One region of the Bacillus cereus group sp. MYBK79-1 genome, then DNA from elsewhere that is predicted to be linked to it. Evidence: riboswitches for the same ligand, from Rfam matches in the RefSeq annotation. Region 1 holds a riboswitch; the other holds the start of a gene.

Region 1 (9,279 bases):
TCTGTCCACGCTCTACTTGAACAATATACAATCCCTGGTCCTTGCAAATACATCACCTGGTCCAAAAGCGCCTCTTTCTTCTCTTCTATCGTCTCCACAAATTGTACTTCCATTGCAATATTCGGACGATCAATAGAGTATACATGCTGGGCGACATTCTTTAAACTCAAACTCTCTGCTATATCCCGGAGTACATCTTTCGTCGCTGTCGCCGTTAATGCTAGCACCGCAGGAGACCCGATATTCTCAATGACTACATTTAGTTTTTTATAGTCTGGTCTAAAATCATAACCCCATTGTGAAATACAATGAGCCTCATCCACAACAAATAATGAAATATGAACTTTCTTCAATTCTCTTATTAACACTTCCGACTGCAACATCTCTGGTGAAACAAAAATAAATTTATATGAAGCTAATTTTTTCATCGCTTCTCTTTTTTCGTGTAATGTCCGAAAACTATTAAATGCTATTACTCGGTTTTTCACTACATACTTTAATTGTGTAACCTGATCTTCCATCAAAGATAATAATGGTGATACAACAAGTACTGTTCCTTCTTGCATTAGCCCTGGAAGTTGATAGCACATAGACTTCCCTCTTCCAGTCGGGAGCATCGCTATAACATCTTTTCCTTCTAATAAATCTGTAATTACCCCTTTTTGCCCTGGACGAAATTCAGAATATCCAAACCATCTATATAAATATTCCTCAAGCTTCATTTATACCCTCCATCCGCGCCAATACAAGACGAACTTCAAAATAAGAGATACCCTCTCCAACCGCTTGTTTCAACTCACGCAACTTACGTGTTTGTAATGCCTCAATTACTTTTGTTACTCTATCTATTTTGTCTTTTTCCATAAACATCTCGATTGAAAACTCTTTTTCCCTCAAAGCAATTTCAACAAAATGATCTTCTATCGTTGCAACCTTTAAATTTCTAATTATCGCTATTTCATCTAAAGAGCGTCCTTGTCTCCAAAAATTATATGTTTTTTTCGTTGATAAACTAAATAATTCAGCTCTCTCATTTGGATAAGAGATAATCTCAGCTAATAGCGGAAATTCATTTTCTTTATCGCGAACTTCTTGTATAAAGAAGTGAATTGTACCCCAAAATAAAAAATACACCTGGAATATATCTTGTTTCGTAATTTCCGCTAATTGCTGCAATGTACAACCGATACGTTCATATCCTGTTAATCGATATGTTACAATCGTCGCTTCTACCACATCACCTTTTCCTAAAAGATTATGTATTTCTTTCCATAATCTTTTCGCCAATTCACTTCGCCTATATGGTACACCTGTTAAAAAGCGTTTTACCCACACCATTATTTCTGTATCTTGTTGAATAGGAATAAACTTCGTATTATTCTGTTGTAAATTAGATATAGTTTGAATAATTAATGATAATCGTTTCCAAAATGTTTCACCTAATTCACCATAGTGCAAACCATGTAAATGCGCGGGAAAAGCATACACTTCCTCCCATGTATGCAACTGCATTTTACCTTTAGATGTTAACAAATATGTATTTTCATGTATTTCTTGAATCAAATCTGCTTGCAACAACTTTGTAACTTCACGATCATAGTCTGTTCTATTTAACGATTTATATATTCCAAACAAAAATGAAATTCGGAACATATTCCCATCTTGTAACGTTTGCGAAGATCGTTTTCCTTTTAATAAATAATAAATAGAAGAAACGGTCCTTTCACCATTCAATTGTTTTAAACAATACAATAAAGTATATTGTAGTTGCATTACCGCTTCCACCTTTCAATCTAACTTAATTACTTTTTAGTATGATTGCACCATTCTACGTTACTCATTAAACTTATCATATCGGCACTATGTACTTGTATATAGTATATTGTACCAAACGAAATAACATTTACGTATTTTGAAAATCTTATGACATAATGCAAAAATTAGTTGACACTCTAATTGATAAGGATTATCATTATAATTTTATGTTGAAAAGTTTTAAAAACCGTTTTACAATAAGGTTATAATTTTTATGGCGAGCTTTTCACATACATATTATCAGGAGGGAAAAAAGATGGCAAAATATACAATCGTTGATAAAGATACTTGTATCGCATGTGGTGCTTGCGGCGCTGCTGCACCAGACATTTATGATTATGATGATGAAGGTATTGCGTTTGTAACATTAGACGATAACCAAGGTATCGTTGAAATTCCAGATGTATTAATTGAAGATATGATGGATGCATTCGAAGGTTGTCCAACTGACTCAATTAAAGTTGCTGATGAATCATTTGATGGCGACTCTTTAAAATTCGAATAGTCTTTTATTAACTTCAAAAAATATCCCTCATTAATATGAGGGATATTTTTTGTTTTCTATTTTCATTCTACTTAATAAAAAACCATTAGTAGTTCCATACTACTAATGGTTTTATTTTACATTTATGCATTTTTCATTTTTGCAAACACCCATACTTTCAGGCGTGAGAATAACGCTACAAATACAATTGTCACAACAATTCCTTTAATCAAATTAAATGGTAAGATTGCAGTTACAACCGTCGTTCTTATAGCTTCGCTAGACATAGCTGGTGAATTTAAAAACCAAGTGTAAGCTGGGAATATGATGATGTAATTTAATACACTCATAATGAGCGCCATTGTAATTGTCCCTAGCATTAATCCTGTCGTTAAACTTTTAACAGTACGATACTTCCTAAATAAGAAAGCTGCTGGTCCAATAAATAAACATCCTGCAATAAAGTTAGCTATTTCTCCAACTGGTACTCCCGTTAAACTCCCTTGAATCCCGTAATGTAAAATGTTCTTTATCGCCTCTACAATTATCCCTGCAACTGGCCCGAAAATAATCGCAGCAATTAAAGCTGGTACATCACTAAAATCAATCTTTAAAAATGGCGGAAGTCCAGGGAACGGGAAGTCCAACATCATCAGTAAATATGCAATACTACTTAGCATCGCTACACTCACCATCTGCAATACACTGTTTTTTTGTTTCATCTTTCTCTCTCCTTTTCCATCGATCTTCTCATGGAAAGTGGAAAGGTTCTGCTATGCCTACTTTTTCATAGAACGAAAAAACCCTTTGTGTTTTACACAAAGGGAGAATTTAAGGCACATCAAACAGACGTTCAAATCCATATCTTTTTTGAACGCTTGAACCTCCATCTTCTCCCATCCAGACTGTACTGTCGGCTTTGGAATCACACCAAATCCTGCCTTAACGGCTCGCGGGCTTAGAACAAAATCACATATAGTTCATCACCGCCGGTCGGGATTTTCACCCTGCCCCGAAGATAGACCGATATTCTATTTTCCATTTCATTATACAACAACATGATCGTATTGTGAACAAAAAAAGCGTAACTTATTAAAAATAAGTTATTAATTTTATATAACCAAAACTAGTCATTTTATTTTACAATACACCCCATATTTTTTAGTATTCGGCATTTCTCCTATGAATCCCCTAGTCATATATAATTAAAAGTGATAAGATGTTGAATTGTTAAGATAAGAACATTTTCTGGATTACGGAGGAAATGTCATGGAGAAAGAAAAGAGACACTCTATTCGAGAAGCAATGAAAAAAAACTTACGAAAAGAATACTTTTACTTAAAAAAAGAATTACTTTTCTACTGCCCAATTGATTTAGGCACATTCTCAAGCGAGACATACTATGCTGCTTTCGACGAGGATGGCATCAGTATTTATCAGTATGATAAAAAAACAGAAAGTAAATTAAAATTATGTGAGCGTCATCCGTGGAAGAGTTGGAATAAAGTGAAGGTGGATCATTATTTAACAACCTCTCAATTTATTTTCCAAGGGGAGCGAAACTGGATATTATCCATTTTCCAAAAAGGAAAAGAAGCTCAAAAAATAATTGAAGAGCATACATCTTTACAAACTGAAGTTGTGTCCCGCTCTTTCTTGAAAAAACTTCCAGGTTTTCGTTCTAATGCACCATTGAATAAGTACATCGGCAGCATTTGCTACACTGCACTTATTGCATTTTTATTAAAATGGATGATTCCATTTCAAGCACCACAAATCGCCCTGTACTCCATTTCAATCGGTTTTATGCTTCTTGGTTTACTTTGTTTAACAATCGGTTTAATTGAACCGACTATTGTACTGTTTCGAACAAATGAAAAAACAAGAACGAAAGTATTTTACTTATATAGCTACTTAGCTATTTCTGGATTTATATGTGTCTTTATTTTTTGGTAAAAAAAGAGCTAGTTAAACTAGCTCTTTTTTACTTTACGTATAATTGTTGATTTGGATAAATAAGCTCTTGCTGCAAGCCATTTTTTTCTTTTATTTCCTTAACTGACATACTAAATTTCCGTGCAATACTAACTAAAGTGTCCCCTTTTTGGACGACATATAATGATGAAGAAACGGCTTCATTTCTTTGTTCATGTAAAACAAGCAACGGATTCATCGCATTCTTTTTCGCCATCGTCCATCTTCCTTGATGAACTTCTAAATGCAAGTGCGCACCTCGCGATTCTCCTGTATTTCCTACTTCTCCAATTATTTTTCCTTTTGAAATATAATCCCCTTGAACTACATATCTCTTATTTAAATGTGCATATACAGCCTCATATTCTCCATGTTTAATAAATACAACGTTTCCGTAACTACTGGAATAATAAGACTTTGTTACCTTACCTTCTTGAATTGCTGCCACAGGCGCGCCGATCGGTGCCGCTATATCTATACCGTAGTGTTTTCCGTGCCTTGTCCCAAAATAATCACTTATCTGTCCTTCAACAGGCCATGTCCATTGATTTCCCTCAGCGTACACATGTAATTGAGATAAAAACAATACTGTCAATAACATGACGCCACATTTTAACACTTTCATATACATCCTCCGTTTTCTAATTACCACCATACCTTCTCTATTTTGGTATATTACAGAAAAAAGTATACAAAAAAAGAAAGTGGATCACTCCACTTCCTTCTCATTTTTATCCCGAAAAACGATTGCACTACGATTATACTCTACATCTTTTACTTGTAATCGAGCATTTATTACTCTAGCTACTGCAAACAAATAATCAGATAATCTATTTACATACTTTAGAATAACTTCATTGATTTCTCCTTCTTTTTGTAAAGACACTATACATCGTTCTGCTCGCCTTACAACTGTACGTGCCATATGAATAGCAGCAGCCGGTTCGCTTCCACCTGGTAAAATAAAGCGCTCTAGCGGCGGTGCTTCTTCTATATACAAATCAATCCTTCTTTCTAAGCTTTCGACCATTTCAATCGTCACTTTATAAGGGATTTTCCCTGCTACTATCGCCAAGTCTCCTCCACAATCAAATAATTCATGTTGAATATTTTCAAGTTCATTGTAAATATCTCCGAAAGACCCGCCTTGTAGCTTCTTCATCGCATACCCAATATGAGAATTCGCCTCATCTATTGTGCCATATGCTTCAACTCGGATATCATCTTTATCCACTCTGCCACCTATTACACTTGTTTTCCCTTTATCTCCTGTTTTTGTGTATAGTTTCATCGCTTTACGACACCCCTCTTATTATTCTTCATTCGACTAAGATAGAAAAAAGTTCTACTATTATTTATTTAATTGATTTACAAAAAAATAAAAACAGTAGAACTTTATTCATTATCAACTTTAAAAACGCATATCTAAATTATACGATTCGGTAAATATACAGAGAATGTAGTTCCCTCTCCAACAACACTTGAAACAGCAATTTTCCCCTCATGGCCTTGCACAATATTTTTTGCAATCGCAAGTCCGAGTCCTGTTCCACCTTTTTTCCCACGTGTTCTTGCTTTATCAGCTTTATAGAAACGATCAAATAAAAATGGAATATCTTCTTCGGGAATACCAGCGCCCGAATCTTGCACTTCAAAAATAAGTCCATTATTTTTCGTATCAATTACAAGCGTTACATGCCCGCCTGCATTCGTATGACGAATTGCGTTATCAATTAAATTCGTCAATACTTGTTCCATACGATCTGCATCAAACGGGTATTGCTCAATTGGATTTTGGAAATCAACCGTTAATTCGACTTCTTTATCCTTTGCAATCCCTTGGAATTTACGACCTATTTTTTCAACGAAAGGATGAATATCTACTTCACCGATATGTAACTCTACATTACCACTTTCCATACGCGCTAAATCTAACAATTCATTTACAAGTTTACCTAAACGAACGGATTCATCATAAATGATTTGAACAAACTCATTAATTTCTTCTTTCGTTTGCACAATATCATCTAAAATTGCTTCACTGTATCCTTGAAGCATTACCATCGGTGTACGAAGTTCATGTGATACGTTCGCAATAAAGTCTTGGCGCATCTTCTCAAGACGGCGTTCTTCCGTCATATCACGCAATACTGCTACAGCACCACGAATTTTTGTTTGATTGTAAAGCGGCGTCATAAGAACTACGTAGTTACCTTTTTGTAAATTAATTCCAACTACTTGTTGTTGTTCGCTTTCTACAACGAGATGGAATAGTTCAACAAGTTCAGAAGGTAGCTTTTTACTTAATTCTACTTCTTTTTCTTCTTGCCAAACTTGTAAGAAATGTTCAGCCGGCGGATTGATTACAACAACTTCGCCTTCCTGATTTAACGTAATAACCCCATCTGCCATACTACTTAAAATACTAGCTAACTGTTCTTTTTCTTGCTGCAGGGCATTCATATTAAACTTTAACTGTTTCCCCATTTGATTTAAGGCCGTTGCAAGCTCACCAATCTCGTCCTGAGAAACCATAGGTGCTTTCGCATCAAACTTCCCACGCGCAACCTCAAAAGCAACCTCACGCATTTTACGGAGTGGTGCTGTAATTCGAGTAGATAAGAAAAATGCAAAGAACGTTGTTAATATAATCGCAATCCCTGCTGATAAGAATATAAAATCAGTCGTTCTCTCCATACCTTGTATCGGTACTTGTAACGATTCGTATACGAACACTGCACTTTGATTTTTTGAATGCACTGGTTTTCCGACAATCATAATATCATTTTCAGTGTTTTTATTCTTTCTACTATTAGAGGCTTTTCTAATGTTATTCTTAATTTCTTTTTTGTCTGTAAAAACAGCCGATAATTCTTTATCTTCTTTCAAATCATCCATTGTAAGAGTGACTAACCCTTCTTGTTTAGGCGAAGAAGATATTTCTTTACCATCTTCTACAATAATGATTCTTGAAAGTTTATCAGAAAATTTGTACGCGATATTCTCAATCGTTTTTACATCGGCACCTTCTTCAAGTAACTCCGAAACACTTGTTGCAACTTTTTGAAGCCTATCTTGACTCATATCTACATAATATGTTCTAAAAAACTGCGAAAGTAAAATCGCAACAAATCCAAGCACAAACGAAACGAGAAGTAATATGGTCATCCATAACTTCCCTACTACACTTCTCCAAAGCATCAGTCGTTCACAACCTCAAACTTGTAACCTACGCCCCAAACGGTAACAATCATCTTCGCAGCATCTGGTGATTTTTTGCTTAACTTCTCACGTAAACGCTTTACATGCGTATCAACTGTACGTAAATCTCCGAAGAATTCATATTGCCATACTTCTTTTAACAATTGCTCACGATCAAACACTTTATCAGGCGCTTTCGCTAAGAATAATAGTAATTCGTACTCTTTCGGTGTTAGGTTCACCTCATTACCATCTGCTGTAACACGGTGTGCATCATTATCAATTGTTAAATGAGGGAACACAGTAACATCTTTTGTCGTTGTATCTTGTGTAAAGAATGTTGTTGGTACAGAACGGCGTAAGACCGCTTTCACACGAAGCACTACTTCACGTGGGCTAAATGGTTTCACAATATAATCATCTGTGCCTACCTCAAACCCTTGTACTCGGTTTACTTCTTCACCCTTTGCTGTCAACATAATAATTGGTGTCGCTTTCTTCTCACGAACCCCTTTACACACTTCAATACCATCTTTACCGGGCATCATAAGATCTAATAGGATTAAATCGTAATCATTTTGTAACGCCATTTCTAAAGCTGTATCACCATTGTCCGCTTCTTCAATTGTGTATTGTTCTCTTTCTAAATACATTTTCAACAAACGACGAATACGATCCTCATCATCTACAATTAAAATTCTTGATTCATTTTCCATTTCTACCCGTTGCGTACTTTACCACAACGGTTTACACCTACCCTTCTACACTAGTATGTTGCGCTATTCTCGTTTATTTAAGCAATCTTCTAAATGTTTCACTTCCCATATTATGCTTCACAAGAATAATAAAGTTTGTTCAATTTTTTTCCAAAACTATGTATTTTTTTTGAACAGTATATAATGTCCTCGACATCATTTTACAAAATCAACCGCTACTTTGTCATGTTTTTCTCAAAAAAGAAGAAAAGTTGACAAAAATAAAATAGGAAAGTGACATTCACTCTCCTATTTTATTTCTCTATGCGTATGAATGTAAACCCGCGATAATTAAGTTTACTACAATAAAGTTAAACATAATGATTGCAAAACCAATTACCGCTAACCACGCTGACTTCTCTCCGTGCCACCCTTTTGATAAGCGTAAATGTAATACCGCCGCATAAAAGAGCCAAGTAATAAGCGCCCAAACCTCTTTTGGATCCCAGCCCCAAAAACGCGTCCACGCTATTTGTGCCCAAATCATCGCAAAGACTAAAGCTCCTAATGTAAACACTGGGAATCCAATTGCAATAGATCGATATCCGATTTCATCTAGTAAATCACTATTTGTATTCTTTACTAACGGCTGAAGTGCTGCCGATACTCGTTTCCGTAAAACAAGTCTTAATACGATATATAGTAACGTTCCAACTAACACTGACCAAATTACAGTATTTAATTTTTTTGCATTTACAATCGCTGGAACTTCAACTGTCGGCTCTAATTTATTTTCTGTCAATAACTTTCCTTCGTGCGGTCCCACTAAAGCCGGAAGGTTGTACTTCATTTCCACTTGTTGTTCATTTTTATCAATCCATTGAAACTTCGCTTCATATTTCATACTAGAAAATACCGTTGTCACTCCAATAAAACCAACTGTACAAACAAGTGTGAACACGACCGTTTCTAGCCAAAATGTACGTTTGCTTCTCGTTGATTGATCTACATTTTTCAATAAATACATAACGCCCGTAATAAAACTAATTGCTAAAATTGCTTGTCCTGCTGCTGCAGTCGTCACGTGAATATGTAGCCAATTACTTTTTA
Region 2 (9,279 bases), on a different contig from region 1:
GCGGGTATTTCACCATGCTCTGGTGCAATTTTTGGAATGGGAGAAACAATAGAAGAGCGTGCTGAAATTGCATTCGAATTACAACGTATAGATGCAGATTCAATTCCATGTAATTTCCTTGTTGCTGTAAAGGGTACGCCGCTTGAAGGACAAAAAGTATTAACGCCGGTAGAATGTTTAAAAGTACTGGCGATGATGCGTTTTGTAAACCCAACGAAAGAAATTCGCATTTCAGGAGGACGTGAAATCAATTTACGTTCTGTACAGCCAATCGGTTTATTTGCAGCAAACTCTATCTTTGTCGGGGATTATTTAACAACAGCTGGGCAAGAGCCGACTGCAGACTGGGGTATGATTGAAGATTTAGGATTTGAGATTGAAGAATGTGCATTATAAGATAGATAAAAGCAAACTTGTAAAAGAGTTTGCTTTTTTTTGTAAATAAAATGTAATAAATAGTTGTAAACACTTGATACTATTGGTTTTTGAGCGAAAAAAAGAATTTTGGTGGACGAATTTTCCAAGCCCCAATTGTACATAGTAAATATGTAATTTATATTGGGTTGGAGGATTTTACATGCACAAATATATATTAGCGATAATGATTTGTCTCATTTTACTAAAAGCAATAAGTGCTGATCCAGTTAAGGCCGCCGAAAATCCTGAACAAAAAGAGATGCAACAACGAATTGAACAACATTTTCGAACGAAAGCTGAACATTTTGGATTGAAAACAGAAGGGAAAGATTTAAAGGAAGTACGAAAAGAAATTACTATTATAGAAGAAGCGAAGAAAAGAGAGAATGTATGGAGAACAGCACAAACGCTTCGTATACAAACAGAAGGAAAAACAATGGATGAATTAATAAAAGATGTACGGAAAAAAGTAAAGAAATAAAAAAAGAGGCCGCAGCCTCTTTTTTTATGCCCATTGTTTTGATAAGTGAGCCATTTCAATTGCAGCAACGGCGGATTCATAGCCTTTATTACCAGCTTTCGTGCCCGCGCGTTCAATCGCTTGCTCGATCGTTTCTGTCGTTAATACACCGAAAATAATTGGGATGTCTGTTTGTAGTGATAAAGATGCAACGCCTTTTGCCACTTCATTACAAACGTAATCGTAATGTGTTGTAGCACCGCGAATTACAGTGCCTAACGTAATAACAGCATCATACTTCCCGCTATTAGCCATCTTTTTAGCGATTAAAGGAATTTCGAATGCGCCAGGAACCCAAGCGACATCGATATCAGTTTCTTCTACACCGTGACGCTTTAATCCGTCTAAAGCTCCGCCGAGTAACTTACTTGTAATAAATTCATTAAAACGTCCAACAACAACCCCAACTTTTAATCCTGTACCAACTAAATGACCTTCGAATACCATAATGAATCTCTCCCTTTATTATAAGTTTAGTAAATGTCCTAATTTGTTTACTTTCGTTTGTAAATACGTTTTATTCTCTTCTTTTGTTGGCATTTGCAATGGGACACGCTCGGTTACTTCTAAATCATAACCTTGTAAGCCAGCAATTTTTCGCGGATTATTCGTTAATAATCGTAAATGTTGTAAACCTAAATCTTTTAAAATTTGAGCGCCGATACCATAATCACGCAAATCCGCTGGGAACCCAAGCTTTTCATTTGCTTCTACAGTATCGAAGCCTTCTTCTTGTAACTTATAAGCGCGAAGCTTATTCAGAAGGCCAATGCCTCGACCTTCTTGTCTCATATAAAGAAGAACGCCTTTTCCTTCACGCTCAATTTGAGCAAGTGCAGCATGGAGTTGTGGTCCGCAATCACAACGGTACGAGCCAAATACATCACCTGTTAAGCACTCTGAATGAACGCGTACAAGTACAGGATCTCCCGTTGAAATATCACCTTTTACGAGTGCGATATGCTCTTTCGAGTCTAATGAATTAGAATAGCCAATTGCATGGAAAGTACCGAAATCTGTAGGTAATGTAATTTCCACTTCTCGCATCACTAATGTTTCATGGTGGCGGCGATAAGCAATTAAATCTTCTATTGTAATCATTTTTATATCAAATTGTTTTGCACACTGCAGTAAATCAGGTACGCGAGCCATCGTACCGTCCTCATTAATAATTTCGCAAATGACGCCAGCTGGTTCTGCTCCGCAAAGCTGTGCTAAATCGACAGCAGCTTCTGTATGACCAGCACGGCGCAGAACACCGCCTTCTTTCGCAATTAATGGAAAGATATGTCCAGGACGATTGAAATCAGCACCTTTTGATGCAGGATTTAACAACTCTCGTATCGTAGTTGCACGTTCGTGAGCGCTAATCCCTGTTGTTGTAGAAACGTGATCAATGCTCACTGTAAATGCAGTATGATGCGAATCTGTATTATGAGCTACCATTGGTTCTAATTGTAGACGTTCTGCGTACTCTTCCGTAATTGGTACACAAACGAGGCCGCGCCCATGTGTAATCATAAAGTTAATTGTTTCTGGCGTAATATACTCTGCTAAAGCGATAAAATCGCCTTCATTTTCACGGTTTTCATCATCACATACGATTACGACTTTCCCTTGTTTTAAATCTTCTAGAGCTTCTTCAATACGATGAAACATCATGCTTCCCCCTTATAAAAATCCGTTTTCTTGTAAAAAGCTTTCGGTCATTGAACCTGTTCGTTTTACAGGTTTAGAAATAAAGCGTTCGATATATTTACCAATCATGTCACACTCAATATTTACGATGTCACCGGCATTTTTTTCTCCGATAACAGATTCACTTACTGTGTGCGGGATGAGTGAGATTGTAATGGAAGATTCGTCTATATCAAATATTGTTAAACTCGTTCCATCAACAGCAACGGATCCTTTATGCAAACAATAGCGCAATAACTCATCAGCAATAGCTATTTTGTAATAGACGGCATTATAGTGTTGTTTTTTGCTTACTATCGTTCCGATGCCATCAATATGTCCTGAAACGAAATGTCCACCGAATCGTCCGTTTGCAGCCATTGCACGTTCTAAATTTATTTTACAGTGCGGTTTAAGCATGCGAAGTGATGTTGATTGCATCGTTTCAGGCATTGCATCCACCGTGAATGAAGTTGTTGTGAAACTCGTTACAGTTAAGCAAATACCGTTAACTGCGATACTATCACCTAAGTGGATATCGGATAAAATTTTATTTGCATGGATCGTTAACTTCATTGCTTCTCCGCTTTGTTGCATGTTTGCAATCGTTCCTAATTCTTCTACAATTCCTGTAAACATTCCGTCACCTCACTTCGGGTATTCGCAACAATTTTTATATCATCGCCAATTTGTTTCATCTCTTGAATTTCCAAGGAAAGTGCATCTTGTAATGTTGAAAAACCATTTCCGCCAAATAAAGTAGGGGCATCTCTCCCACCAATTAATTTTGGACTTATATAAGTTACAATTTCATTGAAATACTTTGTTTGTAAGAAACTTGCATGAATCGATTGTCCTCCTTCAACGAATAGAGAAAGAATTTGCTTCTCTCCAAGCAAGAAAAGGAGGTCCTTAATTTCAATTTGCTTCGTTTTCATTTGGAATATCACTATATTTTCAGATTCATAAGAAGCTATATTCTCTTTATTTACATCCTTACCGACAAAAATCCAAGTCGGTGCTAAACCATCTGTTATGACATGAGAAGATGGTGGTGTTCGTAAATGGGTATCTAAAATAACGCGTATAGGATGTTTACCCCCGTTAGGAATTCTTGTTGTTAAATGTGGATTATCAGCTATAACTGTATTCACTCCAACGAGAATTGCATCATGTGTATGGCGATATTGGTGAACATCAGCTCGTGCTTCTTCTTCTGTAATCCACTTACTGTCACCAGTGACAGTCGCTGTTTTTCCGTCTAAGCTCATTGCTGTTTTTATTGTTACAAATGGACGTTTCGTTTTCATGTAATGAAAAAAGTAGCGATTTAATAAAACTGCTTCCGCTTCAAGAACACCAGTTGTTACGTCGATGCCAGCCTCTTCTAATCTCCTTTTTCCATTACCAGAAACGAGCGGATTACAATCAAGGGTAGCAATTACAACGCGCTTAACTTCCTTTTCGATGAGCAATTCACAGCAAGGTGGTGTTTTTCCAAAATGGTTACACGGTTCAAGTGTTACATACACGGTAGCTCCTTTTGCTTTTTCACCAGCCATATGAAGAGCATGAACTTCTGCGTGTTCTTCACCAGCACGTAAATGAGCTCCCATACCGACGATGTTTCCGTCTTTTACAACAACAGCACCAACCATAGGATTTGGACTTGTTTGTCCAGATGTTCCTTCTGCTAACTGCAGAGCAATCCTCATATATTCTTGATCTGTCATTCTCTTCACCTCTCCTGAAAAAATCAAAAAACCCCAAGGATTTTATATCCTTGGGGTTTGGGAGACGTGATTTCTAGAAATATAGTTCGAATACGAAAGTACAGGAAAGAAACCTAACGATGATTGATATTTTTGCATAAGGAAAAAACCTAGCAAAATATCGAATTTTTCAAACGCTAGTTGTCTCTTTTTATTTCAGTATAAAAAATAAGTATAGAAAACTAAACATATATAAAGAATCAAAATGAATCTTTAAAAATATGCATACTGAAATAAAAGTGTATTCACTATATAAAAAACTAGAAACATATCCTTCTCCCATCCAGACTATACTGTCGGCCCTAGAGTTTCACTAGATCCACCGTTTTCGAGTTGAAAACGGGTCACGGACTTAGAAGTTTGCACTTCATCACCGCCGGTTGGGAATTTCACCCGACCCCGAAGGATGTTGTTTGCTCAAATTATAGCACAAAAAAAATAAAAGGCTAGAAAAAAATGTTCGAATGTGAAGAATTATGTGAAAATATATGTAGGCTGGAATGGAGACAGAAGTATTAGAAATGTTGTAAGGAGAAGGGATATAACGGAGTTGATAAAAAGAAAAAACATGCACAAAAAATGTGCATGTCACATGTGAAATTATTCTGTCTCTGGTGCTCTAACAACAGATTCGAATTTCCCTTTATGCGAAGCATCGCAATAAGGCATATTTTTTGATAAACCACAACGGCATAAAGAAAATGCCGGTTTTGCTGGGAATACATTCCCTTGTGAATCGACTAATTCCACGTCCCCTGTAACGCGAAAAGAGCCATTATCATTTACTTTAATTTGTACTTTCGCCAACGTTATCCCTCCTTCCCAAACGCTTAATTTCATCATATAATCAAGGGAAGTGCTTGACAATATAAAAAGAGCACTTTGTTTGAGAAAGAAGAGAGTGTTATAATAGTTTTCATAACTGACTAGAGTAAGGTGACGAGAGATGGACAAACAATTACATACATTACGAAACATTGCAAATGAGCGCACGTGGGTATCATTTTTGAATGATAATCATCCATATAGTTTATTACATTGGTCCATTGCAGGTGTAGGACAAGAGGCAAAAGATGTTTGGTTACTTCAAGATGAAGTAACATTTCAAACGACAGAATTTCCAACGTTAGATGATGCAGTGCAATGGATTTCTGAAAATATGGAACAAGTTACAGACGTTTTAGCGCAATAAAAAAACAGGCTTATGCAAGCCTGTTTTTTGTTTCTTTTACATATGAATTTAAAAATTGATCAACGGCTGCTTCATATTCTTCTTTATTTTCGTTATAAGAGCAAGCGTGTGTGCCGTGTTCTGCAATATAAAGTTGTTTATTGTTTTCTTTTGCTTCATATAGTGCTTTCGTCATATCAGCTAAAATATAATCATCATCTTTACTATGAATAAAGAGGACGGGATTGTTAATATTTTTTATACAATCGATTGGTGAAACTTCGCGAATCGTATAACCGTCACGCACTTTTAAAAAAGCATTTGCTAAAGGTAATAAAGGCCATTTAGGTAAATGGAATTCAACCTTTAAACGGTGTTGTAATTGCCCGTAAAAATCAGAAAAAGGACAATCTGCAATATAGAAATCAGCACCATCTTCTACAAGTCCTGCGTATTGAAGAAGTGTTGCAGCTCCCATAGATTCACCGTGAATACCGAGTGTTATATTTGTTCCAAAACGAATTTTTAGCCAGTCAACGACAGATTTTAAATCATGTTTTTCATAGTATCCATAGCTTGTTGTTTTTCCGCCAGTTTTACCATGACGACGATGATCATAAATAACGACATTATACCCTCTGTTTAAAAATAACCTTGCATATTTTACAGAGTTCATTTTATTTACAGTTACGCCGTGACAAAAAATCATAAACTTATTGGAATGACCAGCAGGAATGTAATATCCGTGAAGATCATATCCGAATTGCGAAGGAATATGAATTTCTTCTTTATGAAGAGCATCAAAATCCTCTATACGAAAATGTTTTTTCGTTTCTCTTTCGAGTACTTCTTCCTCTGTTTTTTTCTTTAAGTACATCACTTTATTTGTAAAGAAAATCCCAAGGGCAGTTATCGCACCTAGTATAGTAAACAATGCTGCAAAAAAACGTTTCATACTTTACCTCATCCTCCAAATACCGTTACATGTGATACACTTACATTGTATCACAATGATAGAAAAGGGGAGAAATAGGAAATGGTGTATATACAAAAAATTACGCCAGCGATGAAAGAAACAATCCGAATGTTCATGTGTGAGAACTGGGGGAGTTCATTGATGGTTTCACGTGGTAAGGGGCATCAGTTAGAAGAGTTGCCAGGATTTGCTGCGCTCTCAGATGACAGAATAATTGGAATTATAACGTATGAAGTGACCGGAAATATGTGCCAAATTGTATCTTTAGATAGCTTTGAAGAAAGAAAAGGAATAGGGACGAAACTTGTAGATTATGTATTACAAGTTGCAGAAGAAGAATGGTGCGGGCGGGTTTGGCTTATTACAACAAATGATAATATGAATGCGTTACGTTTTTACCAAAAACGTAATTTTGTGATGACTAATTTATATGTGAATGCGGTGGAAGAGGCACGGAAAATAAAGAAAGAAATTCCACGTATCGGATATGATAACATCCCAATTTTACATGAAATCCAGTTGGAGTATCGTTTAATAAATTGATGTAACAATTTTCAGAAATATAAGTTATTAACCTTGACGAATATTGTAATTTAGGTTACCGTAAAATTGTAATCTATTACCATATTAAGGGGTGACGATGTGGCAACTATACGTGATGTTGCAAAATTGGCAGGTGTTTCAGTCGCAACCGTTTCACGAGTTATTAATGAAAAAGGATACGTTCATGAAGGCACAGTAAAACAAGTAAAGGAAGCAATTGAGGAATTACGTTATAGGCCAAATAGTACAGCAAAGCCATTGTTTAAACAGAATTCAACGATAATTGCGTTACTTGTAGATAATTTATATAACCCATCAAACATCACTTTGCTACATTGTATTGAGGAAATAGCATATAAAGAAGGATATCAAATTATTGTTTGTAATATAGAGAATAAAGATAGATATATACATATGTTGAAGGAAAATAACGTTGCAGGTGTTATTTTAACAAGATCAGTTTTTAAAAGTATTGGAGAAATTCCACTTCCGTTTGTTGTGATTGATGAAAAACAATCCGATGCAAATTATTATGAAAGTGGACAAAGAGCTGTTTCTTTATTAAAAGAGAAAGGTTGTCACTTTCTTGCTTATTTCGATGAGGGAGAAGGTAGTGAAGAAATGGAAGAGCACATATCAGGATTTTTAGACGCTACTTGGGAGGAAGGAATCTCTTATCGAGAAGTATGTGTACAAGGGTATACAAATAAACAGTTTATTACATTATTGCAAACTTACCCGTATATAGATGGAATTGTAACTTCAAGTGAAAAGGTTACTTTTGAGTTAATTCAAGCGGCGAAAAATTTAAATATCCGTATACCGGATAAGTTGAAAATTATTGGATCGAACGGGAGCATAGACAGTGAATGGATAGGCCCATCACTCATGAAAATTGAAAGTTGTGCCGAAGAAAATGGGAAAATAGCTTTGCAACAATTAAAACGGAAAATAAAAAAGTAAAAGGTGCGTATAAAACGCACCTTTTATAATGTAATAGCGGCAATAAAGCCGAATATAAGTAACGGTATATTATAATGCAGGAAAGTTGGTACACATGTATCCCATATATGATGGTGTTGACCATCAGCATTTAAACCAGATGTTGGTCCAAGTGTACTATCTGATGCTGGAGATCCTGCATCGCCTAGCGCTCCGGCTGTACCGATAATTGCAATTGTAGCCATTGGACTAAATCCAAGCTGCATGCAAAGAGGTACAAAAATTGTTGTTAAAATAGGGATGGTTGAAAAGGATGAACCAATTCCCATCGTAACGAGAAGTCCAATCACAAGCATAAGAAATGCAGCGAGCGGTTTATTATTTCCAATTATATGTGCACTCGTTTGCACAAGCGATTCAACATGTCCTGTTTTTCGAAGAACAGCGCCAAATCCAGCAGCTGCGATCATAACAAAACCAATAAAGGACATCATGCGCATTCCGCTTGTTAATATCGCATCTGCTTCTTTAAGAGGTAGACTACCACTTACTGATAAGACGATAATCCCTGCTAAAGCACCGAAAATCATTGATTCTGTTGCTAATTGAACAGTTAATGTAGCTATGATAGATAATAATCCGAAAGTAATGCTACGTTTTGTATAGGGAACGATTTCATTTGCGGTTGTATGAACTTGTTCTGTTTCATACGTACGAGGTTTCCGGTACGTAATGAATACTGCTATACATAATCCAATAATCATACCGATTGCTGGAATGGTCATTGCTTTTGGAATAAGTGCGACATCAAATGTAAGACCGCTTTGCGCAGCATTTGTTTGCAATACGTCATGATAAATTTTTCCGAACCCTGCTGGAATCCACATATAAGGAGTAATCAATCCGAATGTAATAATACATGTAACAAGTCTGCGATCCACTTTCAGCTCATTTAATACTTTTAAAAGTGCTGGAATTAAGATGGGGATGAAAGCGATATGAACAGGAATCACATTTTGTGAGAAACAAGCCATCGTTAAAATGATAAATAAAATAAGTATTTTAGAATAAACTTGTTTTTTCGTGTCTTGTTCATTGCCAATCCATTTTAATGCGGTGTGAATCATGGCATCTGGAAGTCCTGTTTTGGAAAGAGAAATAGCGAAACCACCAAGCATTGCATAACTTAAAGCAATAGGAGCACTGTTTCCAAGACCAGTTGTAAAAGTGTTAATAGTTTCTGAAATACCAAGTCCGCCGA

What was found. A riboswitch is a leader RNA that binds a small molecule or an ion and turns the genes downstream of it on or off. The one in region 1 is predicted to bind FMN.
Region 2: linked by a shared signal. The riboswitch ahead of ribD (bifunctional diaminohydroxyphosphoribosylaminopyrimidine deaminase/5-amino-6-(5-phosphoribosylamino)uracil reductase RibD) and the one ahead of ACTFOB_RS13990 (ECF transporter S component) in region 1 are both predicted to bind FMN.

The regions. Positions count from the first base shown of each region.
Region 1 covers NZ_JBQAEO010000007.1:121,824-131,102, forward strand. Annotated here, with positions in the region: gene ACTFOB_RS13975 (RecQ family ATP-dependent DNA helicase) at 1-722, opposite strand, end outside; gene ACTFOB_RS13980 (helix-turn-helix domain-containing protein) at 712-1,773, opposite strand; gene ACTFOB_RS13985 (ferredoxin) at 2,072-2,320, shown strand; gene ACTFOB_RS13990 (ECF transporter S component) at 2,443-3,021, opposite strand; FMN riboswitch at 3,184-3,323, opposite strand; gene ACTFOB_RS13995 (hypothetical protein) at 3,569-4,255, shown strand; gene ACTFOB_RS14000 (peptidoglycan DD-metalloendopeptidase family protein) at 4,284-4,898, opposite strand; gene ACTFOB_RS14005 (cob(I)yrinic acid a,c-diamide adenosyltransferase) at 4,983-5,564, opposite strand; gene resE (sensor histidine kinase ResE) at 5,699-7,474, opposite strand; gene resD (DNA-binding response regulator ResD) at 7,474-8,190, opposite strand; gene resC (cytochrome c biogenesis protein ResC) at 8,492-9,279, opposite strand, start outside.
Region 2 covers NZ_JBQAEO010000016.1:49,713-58,991, reverse strand. Annotated here, with positions in the region: gene bioB (biotin synthase) at 1-396, shown strand, start outside; gene ACTFOB_RS21340 (hypothetical protein) at 578-898, shown strand; gene ribH (6,7-dimethyl-8-ribityllumazine synthase) at 923-1,384, opposite strand; gene ribBA (bifunctional 3,4-dihydroxy-2-butanone 4-phosphate synthase/GTP cyclohydrolase II) at 1,403-2,596, opposite strand; gene ribE (riboflavin synthase) at 2,609-3,253, opposite strand; gene ribD (bifunctional diaminohydroxyphosphoribosylaminopyrimidine deaminase/5-amino-6-(5-phosphoribosylamino)uracil reductase RibD) at 3,235-4,347, opposite strand; FMN riboswitch at 4,654-4,797, opposite strand; gene ACTFOB_RS21315 (CDGSH iron-sulfur domain-containing protein) at 4,987-5,229, opposite strand; gene ACTFOB_RS21310 (DUF2552 family protein) at 5,333-5,578, shown strand; gene ACTFOB_RS21305 (alpha/beta hydrolase) at 5,589-6,512, opposite strand; gene ACTFOB_RS21300 (GNAT family N-acetyltransferase) at 6,594-7,076, shown strand; gene ACTFOB_RS21295 (LacI family DNA-binding transcriptional regulator) at 7,176-8,039, shown strand; gene ACTFOB_RS21290 (Na+/H+ antiporter family protein) at 8,063-9,279, opposite strand, start outside.